DNA from 3 places in the Exiguobacterium sp. SH4S7 genome. Region 2 is predicted to be linked to each of the others. Evidence: predicted binding sites of a transcription regulator. Region 2 holds the regulator's gene; each other region holds the start of a gene.
The links. Region 2 encodes Rex, which represses fermentation and respiration genes when NADH is low (regulators of the CRP and FNR family bind a similar motif). Its sites were predicted from a motif close to TTGTGAAATATTTCACAA; they were not measured.
Positions count from the first base shown of each region.

Region 1: the regulator Rex is predicted to act here: its motif matches at 2,979-2,996, upstream of adhE (bifunctional acetaldehyde-CoA/alcohol dehydrogenase).
Region 3: the regulator Rex is predicted to act here: its motif matches at 1,865-1,882, upstream of arcA (arginine deiminase).

Region 1 is NZ_SJUT01000004.1:61,765-69,280, reverse strand. It holds gene EVJ29_RS09325 (hypothetical protein) at 1-207, shown strand, start outside; gene adhE (bifunctional acetaldehyde-CoA/alcohol dehydrogenase) at 248-2,839, opposite strand; gene EVJ29_RS09315 (MarR family winged helix-turn-helix transcriptional regulator) at 3,226-3,672, shown strand; gene EVJ29_RS09310 (YebC/PmpR family DNA-binding transcriptional regulator) at 3,752-4,465, shown strand; gene EVJ29_RS09305 (Na+/H+ antiporter family protein) at 4,613-5,932, shown strand; gene EVJ29_RS09300 (glutamate synthase subunit beta) at 6,082-7,516, opposite strand, start outside.
Region 2 is NZ_SJUT01000007.1:100,652-108,167, forward strand. It holds gene EVJ29_RS12950 (YesK family protein) at 1-133, opposite strand, end outside; gene EVJ29_RS12955 (hypothetical protein) at 238-2,883, opposite strand; gene tatC (twin-arginine translocase subunit TatC) at 3,024-3,812, opposite strand; gene EVJ29_RS12965 (twin-arginine translocase TatA/TatE family subunit) at 3,816-4,034, opposite strand; gene EVJ29_RS12970 (redox-sensing transcriptional repressor Rex) at 4,034-4,690, opposite strand; gene EVJ29_RS12975 (ABC-F family ATP-binding cassette domain-containing protein) at 4,840-6,741, shown strand; gene EVJ29_RS12980 (hypothetical protein) at 6,738-7,145, shown strand.
Region 3 is NZ_SJUT01000003.1:315,187-322,702, reverse strand. It holds gene EVJ29_RS08365 (solute:sodium symporter family transporter) at 1-233, opposite strand, end outside; gene mgtE (magnesium transporter) at 377-1,735, opposite strand; gene arcA (arginine deiminase) at 2,071-3,300, shown strand; gene argF (ornithine carbamoyltransferase) at 3,317-4,345, shown strand; gene arcD (arginine-ornithine antiporter) at 4,399-5,874, shown strand; gene arcC (carbamate kinase) at 5,890-6,852, shown strand; gene EVJ29_RS08335 (glycoside hydrolase family 31 protein) at 7,034-7,516, shown strand, end outside.

The sequences.
Region 1 (7,516 bases), on a different contig from region 2:
AATACAGTACAACATGCATACGACATTGGTTTTGACGCATCCTCTCCGTACCGACTCGTCGGCGGTCTAGTTTTTTATGCATTCTTGCTTTATTTTGGGCTGAGAAATAAAGCGTGGGCTGAGATCGCGATCAAGTTTGTCGTCTGGTTCAACGTCATCGCTTTATCCGTCATCCTCCTGTTCATGGGACTTTCCTTAATTGCATGACAAAAGGCGACCACTCGTTGGAGTGATCGCCTTTTTTTGATTAGACGCCTTCGTACGCTGCGTACATGATTTCTTTCAATTCTTCGACGAGCGGCATTTTCGGGTTCGCCGTCGTACATTGGTCTTCGAACGCATCGACCGCCATTTTGTCGATCTTCGCATCAAGGTCCGCTTTCTTGATGCCTTGTGCTTTGAACGAGAGTTTGATGTTCAAGCGCTGTCCGAGTTCGATGATCGCTTGGACGAGTGACTCGACGCCTTCTTCAGTCGTCTTCGCCGGGAGTCCGAGGAAGCGTGCGATTTCAGCGTAGCGCTCGTCAGCGATGAATGACTCATATTTCGGGAACGCCGCGAGTTTTGATGGGCGTGTCGCGTTGTAGCGGATGACGTGCGGCATGAGGATCGCGTTCGTCCGACCGTGCGGCACGTGGAACTCGCCACCGATTTTGTGCGCGATCGAGTGGTTGATTCCGAGGAACGCGTTCGCGAACGCCATACCGGCCATCGTTGAGGCGTTGTGCACTTTTTGACGAGCTTCAGCGTCGCTTCCGTTTTCGTAAGCTTTCGGGAGGTAGTCGAAGATCATCTTCATCGAACGGAGGGCCAGTCCGTCTGTATAGTCGTTCGCCATGACCGATACGTACGCTTCGATCGCGTGTGTCAAGACGTCCATTCCTGTGTCAGCCGTGATTGAAGCCGGTACCGTCATAACGAACTCAGGGTCGATGATGGCGACGTCTGGTGTGATCGCGTAGTCGGCGATCGGGTATTTGACGTTCCGTTTTTTATCAGTGATGACCGTGAACGGTGTCACTTCTGAACCTGTACCTGACGTCGTCGGGATCGCGACGAACATCGACTTGTTGCCGAGCGTCGGGAACTTGTACGTCCGTTTGCGGATATCCATGAACTTCTGGCGAAGGTTTGAGAACTTCTCTTCTGGACGTTCGTAGAAGAGCCACATCCCTTTCGCAGCATCCATCGGTGAACCACCACCAAGGGCGATGATCATGTCTGGTTGGAATTGGCGCATCGCTTCAGCACCGGCCATGACCGTCTCGACCGATGGATCTGGTTCGACTTGGTCGAAGATGCGGTAGTCAACACCAGCCGGCAAGTTTTTGATGACTTTGTCAGCAAATCCGAGTTTGACCATCATTTCGTCCGTGACGATCATTGCTCGTTTTTTTGACGTGAGCGACTGCAAGTATTGAACCGAGTTTTTCTCGAAGTAAATTTTTTCAGGGACTTTAAACCATTGCATATTCACGCGACGTCTCGCCACCTTTTTCACGTTGAGTAGATGTTTCGCCGTCACGTTCTCAGAGACGGAGTTTTTACCGTACGACCCACAACCGAGTGTGAGTGATGGTGTCATTTCGTTGTAAAGGTCACCGATACCGCCGTGTGCCGTTGGCGAGTTGACGATGATGCGGCAAGCTTTCATGCGAAGTCCGAACGCGAGGATCGCGTCGTCGTCTGTCGAGTGAATTGCGGCCGTATGACCGAGACCACCGATTTCAAGCATTTTCTCAGCGATCGCGAAGCCTTCTTCTCGTGATTGAACTTTATAAGCGCCGAGCACCGGGCTGAGCTTCTCGTGTGAGAGCAGTTCTGTTGCGCCGACTGTCTCGAGTTCAGCGATCAAGATTTTCGTGTCGGCCGGGACGCTGAGTCCAGCTTTCTCGGCGATCCATGCTGCCGGTTTCCCGACGATCTCAGGGTTGACCGCACATGTGTCTGTCTTGATGACGAGTGTTTCGAGTTTGGCTTTTTCTTCTGGTGAGCAGAAGTAGCAGCCGAGCGCTGTCATTTCACGTTTCACGTCTTCATATACTTCTTGGTCGACGATGATCGCTTGTTCTGACGCACAAATCATGCCGTTATCGAACGTTTTCGATAAGATGACGTCCGAGATGGCGCGTTTTACTTTCGCTGTCTTGTCGATATAAGCCGGGACGTTACCAGGTCCGACGCCGAGCGCTGGTTTACCTGTCGAGTAAGCCGACTTCACCATTGCCGCGCCGCCTGTTGCGAGTACCATGGCCACGCCTGGGTGGTTCATGAGTGCTTTCGTCGCGTCGAGTGACGGTTTTTCGACCCATTGGATCAAATGTTCCGGTGCACCTGCTGCGATCGCTGCGTCACGAAGGACGCGGGCCGCTGCACTTGAACATTGTTGTGCTGACGGGTGGAAGCCGAAAATGATCGGGTTACGTGTTTTGATGGCGATGATCGCTTTGAACATCGTCGTTGATGTCGGGTTCGTGACCGGTGTGACCCCGGCGACGACACCGACCGGCTCGGCGATGTATGTGATGCCGTTTTGCTCATCGTCTTCGATGACGCCGACTGTTTTCTCACCGCGAAGTGAGTTGAAAATATATTCTGTCGCAAAGATGTTTTTGATCATCTTGTCTTCAAACACACCGCGACCTGTTTCTTCAAATGCATGTTTAGCGAGTGCGACGTGTTGCTCGAGTCCGGCTAACGCCATCGCTTGGACGATCGTGTCGATTTTCTCTTGGTCAAACGTCATCAACGTGTCGAGTGCCGTGTGCGCTTGCTTGACGAGCGTGTCGACCATCTGTTCTGCTGATGTTTCCACTACTGCTTTCTCTTTAACTGCCATGTTGGTTTCCTCCTCATGAATGAGAGCTGATCTTCTGACTTGATGGAGAGCACGGGATAATCGGTTTGCCTGATAAGAGTTTGTGCTTTCCTTCACATTCATAGAATACACCGTTTCATTCAATTTGTGCGTGACAACAATGTGAACTCTTTCACAATATTTTTTTGCTGTTTGAGGATAGGTCTTGATTTTTACAGATCAGCTCAGTAAAATCGTATGCGTTTTCATGAAAACAAGGACAGATCCATATGTAAACGCTTACATTGTTTGTGTCATTAGTTTGGCGGAATCGGTGTGTAAATGCTCACAGTCCGATGATTGCTCGTCCACCCCGCCTGTGGTCGTGTATAATGAAGAAAGAACCTGACTAGGAAGTGACTATGACTATGCCAAGACAAGATGCAGCCGATCAGTTTGTGAAACTGATCCCGTTAATCAGAAGAAAACTGCTCCGCCGCTCCGACCTCCCGCAAATCCCGAACTTGAACTTCTCTCACTTTCATCTACTGATGTTGATCGAGGATGAAGGCGCGGTCACGAACGGACAAATTAGTGAGACGTTATCGATTGCCCCGCCGAACGTGACGCCGCTCATCACGAAGCTCGTCGACGAAGGGTATATTACACGTGTCCCTGACGAGCGCGACCGCCGTGTCATCTGGAACCAATTGACCGACCAAGGAGAGCGCGTGCTCCTCGAGCGGCGCGACTCGTTTCGGCGCCTGTTCGAGGATCGGTTAGCGTTCCTCGATGAGGATGAGACCGACCGCTTGATCGACAGTTTAAAGACGCTGACCGAGATCGTTGAGAAGATGGACAAGAGCGAGGGATGATTTTCTCTCGTCAACGCTCGCTTCTTCTTATATAATCGACAGTGAATCTATCGAACAATGGAAAGTGAGATGACACGTAATGGGTCGTAAATGGAACAACATTAAAGAGAAAAAGGCGTCTAAAGACGCCAATACGAGTCGTATCTACGCGAAGTTCGGCCGCGAGATCTACATCGTCGCCCGCCAAGGTGAACCTGATCCGGAATTGAACCAATCGCTCAAGTTCGTCGTCGAGCGCGCGAAGACGTATAACGTCCCGAAAGCGATCATCGACCGGGCCATCGACAAAGCGAAAGGCGGCGACGAAGAGAACTTCGACGAACTCCGCTATGAGGGCTTTGGGCCGAGCGGGTCGATGCTCATCGTCGACACGCTCACGAACAACGTCAACCGGACCGCCTCTGAAGTTCGGGCCGCGTTCGGCAAGAACGGTGGTAACATGGGAGTCAGCGGGTCGGTCGCGTATATGTTCGATGCGACGGCCGTCATCGGTGTCGGCGGGATGACAGCAGACGACGTGCTCGAACTCATGATGGAGCACGACCTCGATGTCCGTGACGTCATCGAAGAAGACGAGACGGTCATCGTCTATGCCGAGCCGGAAGAATTCCATGCCGTCCAGACCGCGTTCAAAGCGGCGGGTGTGGAGACGTTCGAAGTCGCCGAGCTGACGATGCTACCGCAAAACGAAGTCGAACTCGACGAAGCGTCGAAAGAGCAATTCGAGAAACTACTCGACGTACTCGAAGACTTAGAAGACGTTCGTCAGGTGTACCATAACGTCGAACTATGATGAAGAAGCGATAACTTTTCGAAGTTGTCGCTTTTTTTGTTTTCATGATTTGACAAGTCATAAAACGTATGTTAAATTTCAAAAGTCTTTATCGTATTAAAGCGATAACAAGAGAAAGAACTTATGATTCGAAAGGTGTTGGAACTCATGAATGCTGTATTATTAGCTGTCATTGTCTTATTTGCTCTCGCGATCAGTCGTGTCCATATCGTCTTATCGCTCATCCTCGCCGCCATCGTCGGTGGACTTGTCGGAGGACTCGGTTTCAACGACACGTTGACCGCTTTCAGCGACGGGCTTGGTGGCGGTGCCACGATCGCCCTCAGCTACGCCCTGCTCGGCGCGTTCGCTGTCGGCTTGTCAAAGACCGGCCTTCCTGACGTCCTGGCTGAACGGTTGATCAGCATGTCTGGCCGTGATGTGACCGGCAAGAGTGTCGGTCGCGTCAAAGCGTTACTGCTGTCGCTGCTGCTCTTACTCGCTATCAGCTCACAGAACGTCTTACCGATCCACATCGCCTTCATTCCGATCGTCGTACCGCCGTTACTCGTCTTGTTCAATGAGTTGAAACTCGATCGCCGGCTCGTCGCGACGATCCTCACGTTCGGGCTTGTCACACCGTACATGTTGCTACCGGTCGGCTTCGGCGGCATCTACTTGAACGAGATTTTGCTCCCGAACGTCGAGACGAACGGGATGGCCGTCGGTGACGTCAATATCGTCAGCATCATGGCCATCCCGGCACTCGGTATGCTCGTCGGACTCATCACCGCTTTCTTCCACTACCGGAAACCGCGGTCGTATGAAACGATCCAACTCGGTCCGAGCGACTATGAGGTCCGCACGTTGAGCAACATGAAGATTTGGTTGACGGCGATCGTCGTCTTGGTCGTCTTGGTCGTTCAATTGCAGACCGAATCGATGATCGCTTCGGCCGTGACCGGTTTGATCCTGTTGACGCTCTTCCGTCTCATCCCTTGGTCAGAAGCGGACGATATCTTTACGAGCGGCATGCGCATGATGGCCTTCATCGGTTTCGTCATGATCGCTGCGAGCGGATTCGCCGCCGTCATCCGTGAAACGGGTGCGATTGAACCGCTCGTGAGCGGAGCAAGCAACTTGATGGGTGACTCGCAGTTCCTGGCCGCCCTCGTCATGCTCCTCGTCGGTCTCGTCATCACACTCGGTATCGGCTCGAGCTTTTCGACCATACCGATCATCGCCGCCATCTTCGTGCCGTTATGTATCCAGTACGGTTTCTCGGTCGAGGCGACGATCGCCATCATCGGAACGGCCGGAGCACTCGGTGACGCCGGTAGCCCGGCGAGTGATTCGACGCTCGGACCGACGAGCGGTTTGAACGCGGACGGGCAACACGACCACTTGCGTGAGACGGTCTGGCCGACGTTCCTCCACTACAACATCCCGCTCATCGTCTTCGGTTTGATCGCCGCAATGGTGCTGTAATCACTTCCGGTTACGCCGCGTGTAAATCGTGCCGAGCAAGACGAGCACGAGTAAAAACCAAAAACCCGTATACATGAGGACTTCTGTTAGCATCTCTGACTCCTCCTATTGATCAATCTAAAAAGGAGCGACGAAATCGTCGCTCCTTTTTATGATGAAGTTTTTAGACGAGATTGACAAGCCTCCAAGTAAGCGTCGACCGTTTCGGCGACTTCTCGCCCTTCGCGGATCGCCCAGACGATCAAGCTTTGTCCGCGTCTCGCGTCCCCGGCGACGAAGACGCCGTCCACGTTCGAAACGTAGTCTTGCTTCGCTTCGACGCCAAGTTTGCGCAATTCGGATTCAGGACGTTCAAAACCGATGGCGACGAGGACGAGGTCGGCCGGATACGTCTTAACTGAATCTTCGACGACGAAGAACGTCGCGTGTCCGTCCGGTTTGACGATCTTTTCCATCCGTTCCGTCTCGATGCCGGCGACGCGACCGTCTTGGCTAATAACTCGGTTCGAGCGGATCAAATACGTTCTCGGGTCATGCTCATAACGTTCGATCGCCTCGGCGTAAGCATAATCGACCGAAAGCGTGTCTGGTTGAAGTGGCCACGGACGTTCTGGCGCCCGGAACATGCCTTTTTCCGGGTGTTTGCCGAACTGTGTGACCGATTTCGCACCTTGCCGGATCGCTGTGGCGACACAATCGGCCCCGGTGTCACCGCCACCGATGACGATGACGTCTTTCCCGGCCGCGTCATACTGTGCGTCGATCATTTTTCCGCCGAGCACCCGTGTCGACTCGGTCAAATAGTCCATCGCCGGTTCGACGCCGGTCGCATCGTCCCCTTCGATTCCGAGCGTCCGCTGTTTCTGCGCCCCCGTCGCGAGGATGACGGCATCAAACTTGTGGCGGAGTGACTCGACCGTCACATCAACACCGACGTTGACACCTGTCTTAAAGCGGATTCCTTCCGCCGCCAGCAAGTGAATCCGGCGCCGGACGACGTCTTTATCAAGCTTCATGTTTGGGATCCCGTAAAACAACAACCCGCCCGCCTCGTCAGCTTTTTCATACACAGTGACGTGATGACCGATTTGATTCAACTGGTCCGCCGCAGCGAGACCCGCCGGACCACTGCCGATGATGGCGACCGAGCGTCCGGTCCGCATCTGGACGAGGCGCGGCTGGACCCACCCTTCTTCAAAGGCGCGGTCGATGATCGTCCGTTCGATCGATTTGATGGCGACCGGGTCTTCGCTGATGCCGAGCGTACACGACCCTTCACATGGGGCCGGACAAACGCGGCCCGTGAACTCTGGGAAGTTGTTCGTCTCCATCAACCGCTCGTAGGCACGATACCAGTCTTGGTCCGAGACGAGCTTGTTCCATTCCGGAATCAAGTTGTGGATCGGGCACCCGATCGTCTCTTGCCCGATCATGTCACCGACGTGACAAAACGGGGTCCCGCAGTCCATGCAGCGCTCGGCCTGCTTGACGATCGGTTCATCGTCCATCCGGGATGCATATTCATCATAGTCACGTATCCGCTCGAGCACTGTACGCTCAGGGAGCGTCTCACGTGGGATATCG
Region 2 (7,516 bases):
TCACCACGAGCGTCAACGGAAAGACGAGTCTCCGCCTGTATAGTAACTTCAAAAAAGATAGCACGACGAGTAAGAGCACCGTCGTCAACATCCCTGTGACGATGAGCGCGTCCCCGTAATATTCCCAAGCCATCGCTTCTCCCCCTGACGTGTGTTTGATTGGTTTCATCGTATCACTTTCTTGTCACATTCCCCATCTCAGAAAAAAGCCATCCGCTTCAGCGAATGGCTCCTCTATTACCGTACATAAATTGTTTTCGTCACACTCCGACCTTGCGGCGTCACGAGACGGAGCGTCAATTTCGTCCCTTTCTTTTGTGAGGCGAAACTGAGCGTCGTCGACGTAGCCGTCACCGTCTTCTTGGTGAGGACGGTCGAGCCACGTGTGAGCGTCAACGTGCCGTATGCGACGTTCGAAGTCGCCTTGAGTGTCTTCGACGCACTCGACGGAATCGTTGTCATGAGTGTAGGCGTCGGACCAACAGTCACTTTCGACGTCTGCACATGGCGGAACAGTCCTCCTTGACTCGTCAAGGACAGCGTCCCGTTAATCGGCTGACGGGTGAAGCGGAGCGTCACTCGCCCGGTACTGCTTGCCTTCGCCGTAGCAAGTACTTTCGAACCGTTCTTCAACGTGACGGTACTGTTCGGAATCACGTATCCGACCCAAAGCGACTTCTCATCGTTGATTGAGAGCGTCGACAGCGATGTCTTCGGCAAATTGACCGAGACGTCACGCGACTTCGATCCGACCGCCGCTCGGACACGAATCACATCTCCCGGTTTGGCCGGGACCGTGTATCGCGTCGTCGACAGACGTTTCGCCGTGACGAGCTTATCATTCACGTAAAATCGAACAGTCGCCGTACTCGTCTTCTTGATCGTGAGCGTCGCCTCTGTCTTCGTCATCAGCGTGTCCGTCACACTGAGCGTCGGTGTGAACGCTTGGACCTTTTTCGTGAGTTGGTACGTCGCATCGCCGCTCGAGCGTGTGACGAGAATGACCTCCCCTTCTTTCAGTGGGGTGTCGAACGTGTACGGCATCGCGCGTGTTGTCGCCACATGCGTACCATTTCGATAAATGCGATAGGCCTGATCGGTACTCGATGTGACATTGATGGATTTGTCATACATCAACGGTGTCCGAGTCCACGAAAACACAGGCGGTTCCACTCTTGTCTCAACGGTTGTGAGCCGGAACGCTGAAGCGGGTGCCTCTTTTAATTTGTAGTAGACTTTTGTTCCGGTGTCTACAGGCATCGTATTGAACTCTTTAATCGAAACGAGCCCGTCCTCATCTGCCTGCTCATTCAAAACTTCGTAGTATTTCCCACTGCGAATCAACACATCCACCGAGGCGTTCGGCGTCGTTTTCAACGTGACACCTGAAGTGACCGTTTTCGTCAGAACCGAGATGCCGTTCGGTGACGTGTCCTCACTCTCCTTGACCGTCTGAAGTTCGATTGGTTCGGCGTACACGCCCGACTTACTACCGATTTTCACAGTCACGCGAGATCCCGGTGTGAACCAACGCGCAGGTTGCCACGTATAGCGCCCTGATTCATCCGATTGGACCGTCGTCGATTGATAGTTCAACAATGAATCCGATGAATTCGATAGATACAAGTTTTTCGTCACGCTGACAAACACCGGCGTGTTCGGCGCCGTCTTCCCACTGATCGGACCTAATACGCCCGACGGTGGATCGAGTGTGAGGGGTACGTAATTCGACGCCCATAAATCTAAGCGTCGGTCCAAATCATTCCACTCGAAAATCATGTCATAAGAACCATTCGTCTGCAGCGTCAGTTTGTCTTGCTCCCAGACGAATGGATCGTCTTGGTAAGCTAAACGGGCCTTCAACTCGGTACCCGAGACAGGTAAAACCGTCCCATCGACAAGTGTCACGGTTCCGTTCACTTCATAGGGACGACCTACTTCATAACGTGCCGTCGTTTTCGGCACGTTGACAAGCAGTTTCCATGGTGCTTTCCATAACGACTCCGGCGTATAACCTACCGTGCGGTTTTCAGAAAAGACATACCACGGTCCGTGCTGTCGGACGTCCGCGTCATCGATCGGCGCTTCTCGCCACTCATTCGTCGCCACGTTATAACTGACATAAAACGTCGTGTACATCTTTCGAATCGTGAAGTAGTAGACGCCGTCTTTCCAACTTAGATTCCTTACGTCTGGCGCATCTTTCTCAATCCATCGTTTCGTCGCTATATCGAATATATTGAGATGTTCCCAGTCACCGGATTTTGTGACGACCCACTGGTTCGCTCCCTTGATCAACGACGCTCCCCTCACCTGGCCCGTATATGAACCAAGCGTCTCGAGCACTTCACCCGTCACTGTCCGTTTCGTGATTTGGCCATCCACGAATGCGAGGACATTTCCGTCGTCGAGCAGTCCGTATGCTTCATACATACTCTCTTTAGTGATCGACCCGAGGATGTCCCCTGCCATCGACGTGGTGACATATTTTTTGTCGTCGGTCCATAAAACTGTTTCCGCCGACTGATTGATCGCAACGACTGCATCCAGACCGCTTCCCGGCTCAATCGGAAAGCTTGAACCTGAATCGGTATGGATATCCCATACCATCCATTGTTGCCACCCTTCCAAAATAAATCGACCGTCCCCGACTGCGTGAATGTTGTGCAAGACGGACACTCGAATCGGTAATGTATAGACTTCACCGGTCTTCACATGGACGAGCGTCTCAGGATCTCCTGAGCGCCACACATATTCACTATTTCCTACCACTTCTCCTGCCGGAATGACTTCAGGCTTGGCATAACCCTCTGCCCGAACGTCTAATCCGGGCGCTGCCACCATGACGAGCACAACGAGTATGCTCCATAACCATTTGTTCATCGTTCTCCTCATTTCTGTTTATGAATACATAACTTTCAAAAATAATCCATTTTTAATTCAACCTTCCTAATTTTAAGTTGTTTTTTCAAAATTTAATAGCCCTAAAATTAAAAAAAACACCACGTCACATGACGTAGTGTTCACTTCTCATTCATTTGCTTCATCAAATCCATCTGTTCTTTCACCATCGCCTCTTTCTCACGTCGGAGCACACCGCGGTACGTCACACGCGAGATCGATAAGCTGATCTCATATAAGAAGAAGAGCGGCAGCGACACCATGAGGTGCGACGTCAAATCCGGCGGCGTGATGAATGCCGCGATGACGAACAAGGCGAAGTAGGCGTACTTCCGAATTTTTGAGAGGAAGTACGGCGTCACGACACCGATGCGCGTCAAGAACATCGTCACGACCGGAAGTTGGAACAACAGTCCAAACGGGATCGTCAGTTGCAACAGGAACGTGAAATAGTTCGTCGCCCCGATGATTTGCGTCAGACCGAGGTCTTGCCCGAGGTCCGTCGAGATATCGAGGACGAGCGGGAACAACCAATAGTAGGCGAATGCGAGACCGATGAGGAACAAGATAAAGATGACCGGGATATAGGCGAGCGTCCATTTTCGTTCATTCGGATGCAGACCAGGTGCGACGAACGCCCACAGTTGATACAGTAGAAATGGACCCGATGCGACGAGCCCGATGACGAGCGCCAAGTTCAAGTAAATCATGAGCGGGTCCGCGACCCCAAAGGCGTTCAGCTCGAGCCCTCGTTCGACGAGGTCCGCCTGCAGATAGGCGAGCACGTATTTGACACTCGGCAAAGCGATCAGAAAGAAGGCAAAGACGACAAATGCCGACAGCATCAGTCGTCTCCGCAGCTCTGTCAAGTGATCGGACAGTGCCCGTTCTTGATCAGGTTGATGGCTCATGGCTTACTGCTCTTTCTTCTCAATTTCTTTCTTGTCGGTCTCATCGTGCTCTTTCATCATACCGTTCGTGGCATTTTTGAACTCACGGAGCGTCTGCCCCGCTGCCCGGCCGAACTCTGGCAATTTCTTCGGCCCGAAGAGGATGAGCGCGATGATGGCGATGACGAAAATACTGACGCCACCTGGGATACCGACGACGAGTGATGATTGTAGAAATTCCATTATTGATGGACCCCCTCAGCGGATGGATAGTGTTGCATAAAGTAAATGAGCGACTGGAGTTCGATCGACAAGTCGATATGATGGACGCGGACCGTGTCCGGTACAGTCAATCGCGCCGGCGTGAAGTTCAAGATCCCTCGAACGCCATAGCGGACCAAATCATCGGCGACCGGTTGCGCGTAGGCAGACGGGACCGTGAGGATGGCGACATCGATTTTGTTTTGCTTCATAATCTGTTCCATCTCATCGACGTGATGAATCGGGACACCTGACATCGTCGTGCCGACTTTTGTCTCGTCTGCGTCGAACCCGACGACGATATGTGTGTTATTGTTTTTAAGGAAGTTATAGTTGACGAACGCTGTCCCGAGATGACCGACCCCGACCAAGGCGACGTTCGTGATCTCGTCTTGATTCAGCGTCTTACGGAAAAATTCTAACAGATACTGTACGTTATAGCCATATCCCTTTTTACCGAGCGCACCGAAGTATGAGAAGTCACGGCGAATCGTTGCCGAATCGACCTTGACCGCCTCGCTCAGTTCAGCAGAAGAGACACGCTGTTTCCCTGACGAATGTAGGCTTTGGATAAACCGATAGTATAGTGGCAACCGTTTGGCTGTCGCTTGCGGAATCTTTGGTTCGTTTTGACTCAACGGAAAGAGCCTCCTTTTTACGACGCGTTTCAAACGAATCTGATTTCATACACCTTGATTGTAAACGAATTCACATAAGCACTCAATGAATATACCTGAAAAGGGGAAGAAATAAAGTATACTAAACAGAGAGAAAGGGGTTTTTTCACTTGATCCTACTGCAAGTCAACAACTTATCCAAATCGTTCGGCGTCGAGCCGATTTTAGAGAATGTCAAACTAGAAATCCAAGAAGGCGAACGCGTCGCCCTCGTCGGCCGCAACGGCGCCGGCAAGTCGACGCTGTTAAAAGTCATCGCCGGCGAGTACAACTATGACTCGGGCGACATCATGAAGCCAAAAGACGTGACGATCGGCTATCTCGCCCAAGACTCAGGATTAGAATCGAACGAGACGATGTGGAACGAGATGCTCACCGTCTTCACCGACTTGATCGAACAAGAGAAGACGCTCCGCCAGATGGAGCAAGACATGGGCTCGGAGCGGATCTTGAACGACCCGGCCGCCTACGAGCGTCTGCTTGCGGCGTATGACGAGGAGCAACACACGTTCAAAGACCGCGGCGGCTATCAGTATGAAGCGACAATCCGCTCGATCTTGCACGGGATGCGGTTTTACCCGGACGACTTCGAACGTCGGATCGATACGCTCTCAGGGGGACAGCGGACACGTCTTGCCTTAGCGAAGATGCTCCTGCAAAGCCCGGACCTGCTCATCTTGGATGAGCCGACGAACCATTTGGACATCGAGACGCTCAGCTGGCTCGAGAAATATTTGAGCGGCTATAAAGGTGCCGTCCTCATCGTCTCCCATGACCGTTACTTCCTCGACCGCGTCGTCTCGGTCGTCTACGAGCTGTCACGCAACCGCAGCCGCCGCTTCGTCGGGAACTATACGAAATTCCTCGAGCAGAAGGCCGCGCTTTACGAGCAAGAGAAGAAACAGTTCGAGTCGCAACAAGAAGAGATCGCCAAGATGCAAGACTTCATCCAACGGAACATCGCCCGGGCGACGACGACGAAACGCGCCCAAAGCGTCCGCAAGCGGCTCGAGAAGATCGACCGCATGGACGTGCCGGACGGTGACGAACGAAGCGCGGTGTTGTCGTTCTCGATCAAACGCCAAAGCGGGAACGATGTGTTGAGCGGCAGCGACCTCGCCATCGGCTACGAAGAACCGATCGCACAACACTTGCGTTTCCAACTGCAACGCGGCGAGTCGGTCGCCCTCGTCGGCCCGAACGGAGTCGGCAAATCGACGCTCCTCAAAGTGTTGACGAAACAACAACCACCGCTCACCGGTGACATCCGCTACGGTACCGGCGTCGAAATCGGCTACTACGACCAGGAACAACAGAACTTGTCGGACGCGAACCGCGTCATCGACGAGATTTGGAACGACTGGCCGCTCATGCGCGAGCAAGAAGTCCGCAGTCTGCTCGGCCAGTTCTTGTTCAGCGGGGACGACGTCATGAAACGCGTCCAAGAACTATCCGGCGGCGAACGGGCCCGGCTGACGCTCGCCAAGCTCAAGCTCGAGCAACCGAACTTGCTCGTCTTGGATGAGCCGACGAACCACTTGGACCTCGACTCGAAGATGATCCTCGAGAACGCGCTCGTCGACTATCCCGGGACGATCTTGTTCGTCTCCCACGACCGTTACTTCATCGACCGGCTCGCGACGCGTGTCTTAGAGATCACGCCGAACGGCATCGATGAGTACCTCGGCGACTACTCGTATTACGTCGAGAAGAAAGAAGAGCTCGAGGACCTTGCCCGGCTCGCCCGCGAGGAGACGAAACAAGTCGTCGTCAAGAAGCAGCGCGCCGACAAGGAACAGCAGCGCGAAGAACGCCGGTTGAAACAGCGGGTCGAAGAGATCGAGCTGACAATCGAGCGCCACGAAGCTCGGCTTGAAGAAATCGAGCAGCTGTTATGCGAACCGGACGTGTTCAACGACTTCGCCCGCGCCCAAGAGCTGTCGACCGAGTCCGACGCGACGAAAGAGTCGATCACGGAACTGTTCACAGAATGGGAGGAACTCCATTCATGATGCGTTCCCGTGCCATGCGGATCGATTGGATGCATGCGTTCCTGACCGGGTTCGTCTACATCGTGCCGAGTGGGACCGAGTATATCTCGGAACTCATCCGCGGCGAGGCGACGAACGTCCCGATCATTTTATTTTACTTCCTGCCGATTGTCGTCGGGTTTATCATCCAAACATGGTCCGGTATCATCATCAGCCTCTTCAGCGGCTTGCTTATGAGCACGTTGTTCATCCGGCTTGTCATTTGGCCGATCGATGTCACGGTGCATAGCTTTTATGCGCCTGGCTCGGTCTGGGGCCACTTTTATCGAGAGACGCTGTTCATGTGGGTGCTCGCGTTTATCGTCTACGTCGTGAGCCGGGTGAATATGTGGTATCGAAATAATTATCGACAACCGAAAAACTGACGAAAGAGCGCCAATCCGCGTATAGCGGAAGGCGCTCTTTTATTATGATCGAGTATGCTGTTTGAACGTAAAACCCATCGTTAAAAAGATGTAGGGGAATGCCAACAAAATTAAATGGAAATATCCTATACTACCAAAGATGACTTCATCTTGTGCCGGATCAGACATCTCGTCTAAGTAAATGCCTAGGCTGTAGCTATACCAAATCACGTAAGCATAAAAGAATGCTGAAATACCGTAAATAATCTTTCCAATAAGATTTGTTTTACTCGTAGTCACCCCTACTAAAAGAAGGATTGGATAGAGGATTAGCAACGCGATTACAATGAAAAATAACGAATCTGGTTCAAAGTATTGAATGTTCATAGTTT
Region 3 (7,516 bases), on a different contig from region 2:
GCCGACATGTTGCCGGCGAACGACTGCCCGTTCAAGCCGATCAACTGCTCGGCCGATAAGTTTGTGAGCAGGAGTGACCCGGCGATGAAGAGACCGGTCAGCCCGCGACCAGCCAAGAAATAATCATCGGCGCTGTCGACTTTTCCTTTTGTCAGGCGATAGGATACGTAAGCGACGAGTCCCATGAATAAGGCTCCGGTCACTAATATGTATATAACTTGTTGAATCGTCACTATTTATCCCTCCTTGTATTACTTCTTATCTATAAGTACTTTTCGTAATTACCCGCCTGGCACGATAATTATTTCCCATCATCGCTTTTGTAAACAAACCGTAACAAAGCTCACACGAAAAAAGACACCTGAAACGTCAGGTGTCAGAAAAAGCGAAGCAATGAAGTGGCGACAGTGAAGTAGATGATCAATCCGAGATTGTCCACGACCGTCGTGATGAATGGACCCGAGGCCACGGCCGGATCGAGTTTCAGGCGGTTGATCAAGAGCGGGACGAGTGTACCGACAATCGTGGCAACGCTCAGTGAGGCGAAAATCGACAAGCCGACGATCATGCCGATCAAGGCGCTATCGTACAGGACCGTGATGACCCCGAAAATAACGACCATACAGGCGAGTCCAAGCAGGACACCGGTTCCGAACTCCCGGCGAATCATCTTGGCGACATTTTTCCGATTGATCGTGCCGAGCGCAATCGAACGTACGGCGACGACGAGCGACTGGGTGGCGGCGTTTCCGGCCGATCCCATGACGAGTGGCATGAAGACGGCGAGCAAAACGATCGTCTCGAGCGTATCTTCAAATCCACCGATCGTCGATGCGGTGATCATCCCGAGGAACATGAGGCTGATGATCCAAGGGGCACGTTTTTTCGCTGCCTCGACCGGGCCCATGTTGATGTCAGACGAGCCTTTCGTCGCGGACAGCTCTTCAAAGTCTTCGGTCGTCTCGCGTTCGATGACGTCCATGACGTCGTCGACGGTGATGATGCCGAGCAGGTGATCATCGCTATCGATGACCGGGAGCGCGAGCAAGTCATACTTTTGGACGGTTCGGGCCAAGTCTTCTTGATCGGTCATGACGTGGGCCGAAACGACCCGCCGCCCCATGATGTCAGCGATGAGATGGTCGAGCGGGGAAACGATCAAATCACGGAGCGACACAACGCCGACGAGACGTCGGTCTACATCGATTACATATAAATAGTAAATTGTCTCAGCTTCAGGACCGAGGTCACGCAACTCTTCGAGTGTCGCCCCGATCGTTTTGTCGGCCTGTAACACGATGAACTCGGTCGTCATGATGGCACCGGCCGTATCATCTGGATAGCGCATCAAGTCTTTGACCTCGGTCGCCTCGGTCTCGTCCATCTGTTCGAACAGTTCGTTCATGAAATCGTCCGGAAGTTCGGTCATGAGGTCGGCGGCATTATCCGAGAACATATCGTTTAAGACGCTGACCGCATACGGGCGTGGCATTTCTTGGATGAACTGCTGTTGTTCATCGAGCTCTAATTTTTCAAATAAATCGGTGTACTCTTCAGGTGATAAAGCGCTGTATACAAACGCCCGATCGGGTTGGTTAAGTTCGATGAAGATGTCGGCCTGTTCACCCGGGTGAAGTGTTAAAAACACGTCGCGGAAATCGACCGGATCCCCTTTTTGGATGAGCGCTGTCACTTGGGCTTCATGACGCGCGCGTTCTGTACGTTCGATGGCCATCGACTCACTTCCTTTTCTAAAGTCATTTTTCGTATCCTGTCGTTATCGTACCTTAATTTGAAAAGAAAAAATAATGGATTTTATTCACAGTTCATACATCGTGTATCCATCCCAACCGTTGCTCTCTCCTTGTTCATTGATTCACAACCGTTTGTTCATTCAGTTTGACTTATATTGTATCCATTTTTTTGTGGAATCGACCACAATCAGAACGTCGGAATTACCCGCCTCGGAATCGGGTAAGTTGATAATGTAAGGGTAGAAACACACCCGAATCACTAGGAGGAAGCGAGATGATATCGATGACGGATCAATTGACCGCACGGGATACAACGCTGAAACATCCGATTCACGTGTATTCAGAAATTGGTGAACTAAGGACTGTACTATTGAAGCGTCCAGGACGCGAACTTGAAAATTTGACGCCGGAGTATTTGGAACGACTCTTGTTCGACGACATTCCACATTTGCCGGTCATTCAAAAAGAGCACGACTACTTTGCGAGCGTGCTACAAAACCGGGGCGTCGAGGTGCTCTATTTAGAAAACTTGATGGCAGAGACACTATCGCTGCCTGGCGTACGTGAACGATTCGTCGCCGACATTCTTTCGGAATCAAAATCAAATATTAACGGTTCATACGAGACGCTCAAAGAGTATTTACTCGCTTATGATAACGAACAGTTGATCGAGACGGTCATGGCCGGTATCCGTAAAACCGAGATCAAGCGCGAAAAGCGCCGTCATCTGCACGAGATGATCGAGGACACGTATCCGTTCTTTCTCGACCCGATGCCGAACCTGTACTTCACGCGCGACCCGGCCGCGGCGATTGGGAACGGCTTGTCGATCAATCGCATGAAAGAACCGGCGCGTCGCCGCGAATCACTGTTCACGCAATATATTATGAGATACCATCCACGCTTTGCGAAGCATGATATCCCGATCTGGTCGGATCGTGACTATCGGTTCGCGATGGAAGGCGGGGACGAACTCGTCCTATCAAAAGAAGTCGTCGCCATCGGGATATCGGAACGGACGACCGCCCAAGGAATCGAGCGCGTTGCCCTCAACTTGCTCGCGAACGGGGGCACGTTCAAGAAAGTCATCGCCATCGAGATTCCGAAGTCGCGTGCGTTCATGCACCTTGATACCGTCTTCACGATGGTCGACCACGATAAGTTCACGATCCATCCTTTCATCCAAGGACCGGGCGGCAAGATGAACATCTTCGAGCTGACGTTGAACGCGGAAGGTGAGCTGCACATCACGCAACACACTGATTTGTTGAAAGTGTTGAAATCGGCTCTCGGCCTAGAGGAAATCGTGTTGATCCCATGTGGTGGGGGCGACCCCATCGCTGCGGCGCGCGAGCAATGGAACGATGGGTCGAACACGCTCGCAATCGCCCCAGGTGTCGTCGTTACGTATGACCGGAACTACGTGTCGAACGAGCTGCTCCGTTCAGAAGGGGTCGAAGTCATCGAAATCATGTCGAGTGAGTTATCACGAGGCCGTGGAGGCCCGCGTTGTATGAGTTGTCCAATTATCCGTGAAGATATTTAACGAGGAGGAGACACACATGTCCACAACGTTCAACTTTGATTTGAAAGGTCGTCATTTTTTATCGCTTAACGAGTTTTCGCGGGACGAACTGAACTACTTGATCGACTTATCAGCAGCGTTCAAACGTCAAAAGAAACAAGGGATTCCCCACCGGATTTGTGAAGGCAAGAACGTGGCGCTCTTGTTTGAAAAACCGTCGACACGGACGCGCTGTGCGTTCACAGTTGCGGCAATCGACCTCGGCATGCATCCTGAATACCTCGGGAAATCGGATATCCAGTTCGGAAAAAAAGAATCGGTCCGTGATACGGCGATCGTGCTTGGACGCATGTTCGACGGCATCCAATTCCGTGGCTTCGCTCACGAAACGGTGGAAGGTCTTGCACGGGATGGCGGGGTCCCGGTTTGGAACGGTTTGACGGACTTGTATCATCCGACGCAAATTTTGGCCGACTTCTTAACCGTCAAAGAACAAAAAGGTGATTTGGCTGGCATTCGTTTCGTCTACGTTGGAGATGGACGCAACAATATGGGCAACACGCTGTTGATCGGTGGTGCCAAAGTCGGCATGGACATGCGAATCTGTGCGCCGAAATCGCTCTGGCCGTCTGACGAGGTCGTCGATTACGCGCGTTCGGTCGCGGCTGAAACAGGAGCACGCATCACCTTGACGGAGAGCATCGACGAAGCTGTCGCTGATGCGGACGTCATCTATACCGATGTGTGGGTATCGATGGGCGAAGAAGCTGAATATGAAGAGCGGATCAAGCTCCTTCATCCGTACCAAGTGAATATGGACATGGTCGAGAAGACCGGAAATAAAGACGTCATGTTTCTGCATTGCCTGCCGGCGTTCCACGATTTAGAGACCGAGGTCGGGCGAGCGATTCATGAACAATATGGACTGAAAGAGATGGAAGTGACCGACGAGGTGTTCCGCAGCCGCCATTCATACGTGTTCGATCAGGCGGAAAATCGGATGCACACGATCAAAGCCGTCATGGCGGCGACACTCACCGATACGTTTGAATGGCTCGAACGCTGACGAACGAGGAGGCATGTCCTCCTCATTCGTACTAAACGGAAGGGATGAGTTATATGTCTACTAAATTAGATCATGACTCAGGTGGTTCGGCTGGTGCAAGTCCTGGCAAAAAAGATCAACGGTTAGGTCTTGGTGCACTGACAGCCCTCGTCGTCGGTTCGATGATTGGAGGGGGCGCCTTCAACTTGGCGGCCGATTTGGCCCAAGGCGCGAACGCCGGAGCTATTTTGATCGGGTGGGTCATCACCGGTATCGGGATTATCACGCTCGGTCTCAGTTTTCAGAACTTGACGATGCGTCGCCCTGATCTAGACGGCGGGGTATACAGTTACGCTCGCGCCGGATTTGGCCAGTTCGTCGGCTTCAACTCGGCGTGGGGCTATTGGTTATCCGCTTGGCTCGGTAACGTTGCCTACGCCACACTATTGTTCAGTTCGGTCGGTTACTTCTTCCCGATCTTTGAAGGTGGTCAAAACATCGCCTCGATTATCGGCGCCTCCATCATGTTGTGGCTCGTACACTCGTTGATTTTACGAGGCATCCACGAAGCATCGATGATCAACATCATCACGACAATCGCGAAACTCGTTCCGATTTTTGCCTTTATCACCATCACCTTGTTCTTCTTCAATATCGATAACTTCACGTTCGACTTTTGGGGCCAAGGCGGCTTCTCGTGGGGCAGTGTGAGAGACCAAGTCGTGTCGACGATGCTCGTCACGCTTTGGGTATTCATCGGTGTCGAAGGGGCGGTCGTCTTGTCGGGCCGGGCCCGTAAGCGCTCGGACGTCGGGAAAGCGACCGTCATCGGCTTACTCGGTACGCTCGTCATTTACTTGCTCATCTCGATCATGTCACTCGGATTGCTGAACCCTGAGAGCGTGGCGAACGCTTCGCAACCGGCGATGGCGTACTTGCTCGAATCGGCTGTCGGACCGTGGGGCGCGATGCTGATCAACGGGGGCCTCGTCATCTCGGTACTCGGTGCTTGGCTTGGATGGACGTTGCTTGCGGCGGAAATCCCATTTGTCGCCGGTAAAGACGGTGTCTTCCCGAAATGGTTCACGAAAGAGAATAAAAATAACGCACCGGCCAATGCACTCTGGCTCACAAACGGGTTGATTCAGTTGTTCCTCTTCACCTTCCTGTTCTCAGACGCTGCTTATAACTTTGCGTTCTCACTCGCTTCGAGCGCCATCTTGATCCCGTATGCGTTCTCGGCGTTCTACCAAGTCAAAGTCGCCAAAAACGGGATTGGCTATGATGCCGGGGAACGTCGGACGCGTGACCTTATTATCGGTGCGGTCGCCTCGATTTACGGGATCTGGTTGATCTACGCGGCCGGTATCGACTATTTACTGCTCACGACACTTCTGTATGCACCAGGGACGCTGCTCTATATTAAAGCGCAGCGTGAGAACGGAATTAAGACGTTGACGAAAACCGAATGGATCGTGGCTGGTATCTTGACCGGACTCGCGATCTTGGCAGTCGTACGGATTGTATCAGGCAACATCTCAGTCATATGATCGGGGGAATCGAGCATGCGTAACAAACGAGTAGTCATCGCCTTAGGCGGGAATGCGATTCAACAAGGAAAAGATGCGACGGCGGGCGCTCAAATTCGGGCCGTCGAGGCGACGGCCCAGTCGTTGGTCGCCCTTATCGAAGAAGGCGTCGACGTCATCATCACGCACGGGAACGGCCCTCAAGTTGGAAACTTGATTTTGCAACAGGCGGCCGCGGACAGTGCGGCGACGCCGGCGATGCCGCTCGACGTCTGTGGGGCGATGACGCAAGGGATGATTGGGTATTGGTTCGAGAACGCCCTCACGAAGGCGCTTCGGTCGCGCGGCCTCGAACGTTCCGTCGCCCCGATCGTGACGCGGTGTGTCGTCGATTCGAACGACAGTGCCTTCAGTCACCCGACGAAGCCGATCGGTCCCTTCTATTCAGAAGCGGAAGCGTCGGTGCTCGAACGGTCGACAGGTCATGTGTTCAAAGAAGATGCGGGCCGCGGTTATCGCCGCGTCGTACCAAGTCCGTACCCGACAGCGATTTGTGAGCATACGGTCATCCGTGACCTCGTCGACAACGGCCACATCGTCGTCGCGTCCGGCGGTGGCGGGATTCCCGTCATCGACACGCCAGACGGATACGTCGGGGTCGAGGCGGTCATCGATAAAGACTTTGCCGCCGCGAAGCTCGCGGAACTCGTCGAAGCGGACATGTTGCTCATCTTGACGGCCGTCGAGCACGTCTACGTCAATTTCGGGACGACCGAGGAAGCCGCGTTAACCGAAACGACAAACGAGCAACTCGAGACGTATATCGCCGAAGGTCAGTTCGCACCGGGCAGCATGTTACCGAAAGTTCGGGCCGCCTTGCAGTTTGCCGAGTCGGGAACGGGACGCGTATCCGTCATCACGTCGCTCGAGCAGGCGCACGCTGCTGTCCGAGGAGACGTTGGGACGAGAGTCCGGCTCGCTGCGACGCTCCAACAATGATCAACGCCGTAGACATCTCGTCTACGGTTTTTTTTGTGCATAACGCGGACTGGCCGTTTTTGAACCGCGAACAAGGGGAAGGGTTGTTGTATGTCAAACCTGACATTGCTATCATCATCTGTGTAAACGGTTGCAATAATATGGGGGAAGGATGTGACGAAGAGCGGCAACGCTCGAACTTATGCGTCTATTTGAACAGGAGAACGTATACACAAAGCAAATGAAGCCACTTGCAGATGAACGTGCCGTCGTCCAAGGGAGCTGCTATCGCTTCACGGTATTGACGAGCCAGTTGATCCGGATGGAGTACGCCGAGGACGGTGTGTTCGAAGATCGACCGACCCAAGTCGTTTGGAACCGGGACTATGACGTCCCTGACTTCCGGATCATCGAGGACGAGAGTGAACTGCAAATCATCACCGATCACGTTCATCTGTATTATACGAAAGGACCGTTCGCGCCGAACACGCTCTACGTCGACGTGAAAGGGAACTTTAGTACGTACTATAGCCGCTACACGTTCAACGGCCCGGAACGGACGCTGAAAGGGACGGCCCGAACGCTCGATCATGTCGATGGAGCGACCGAGCTCGGGGAGGGGATCGTCTCCAAGCAAGGCTATGCCGTCATCGACGACTCGGACTCGTTTCTCATGACAGACGAC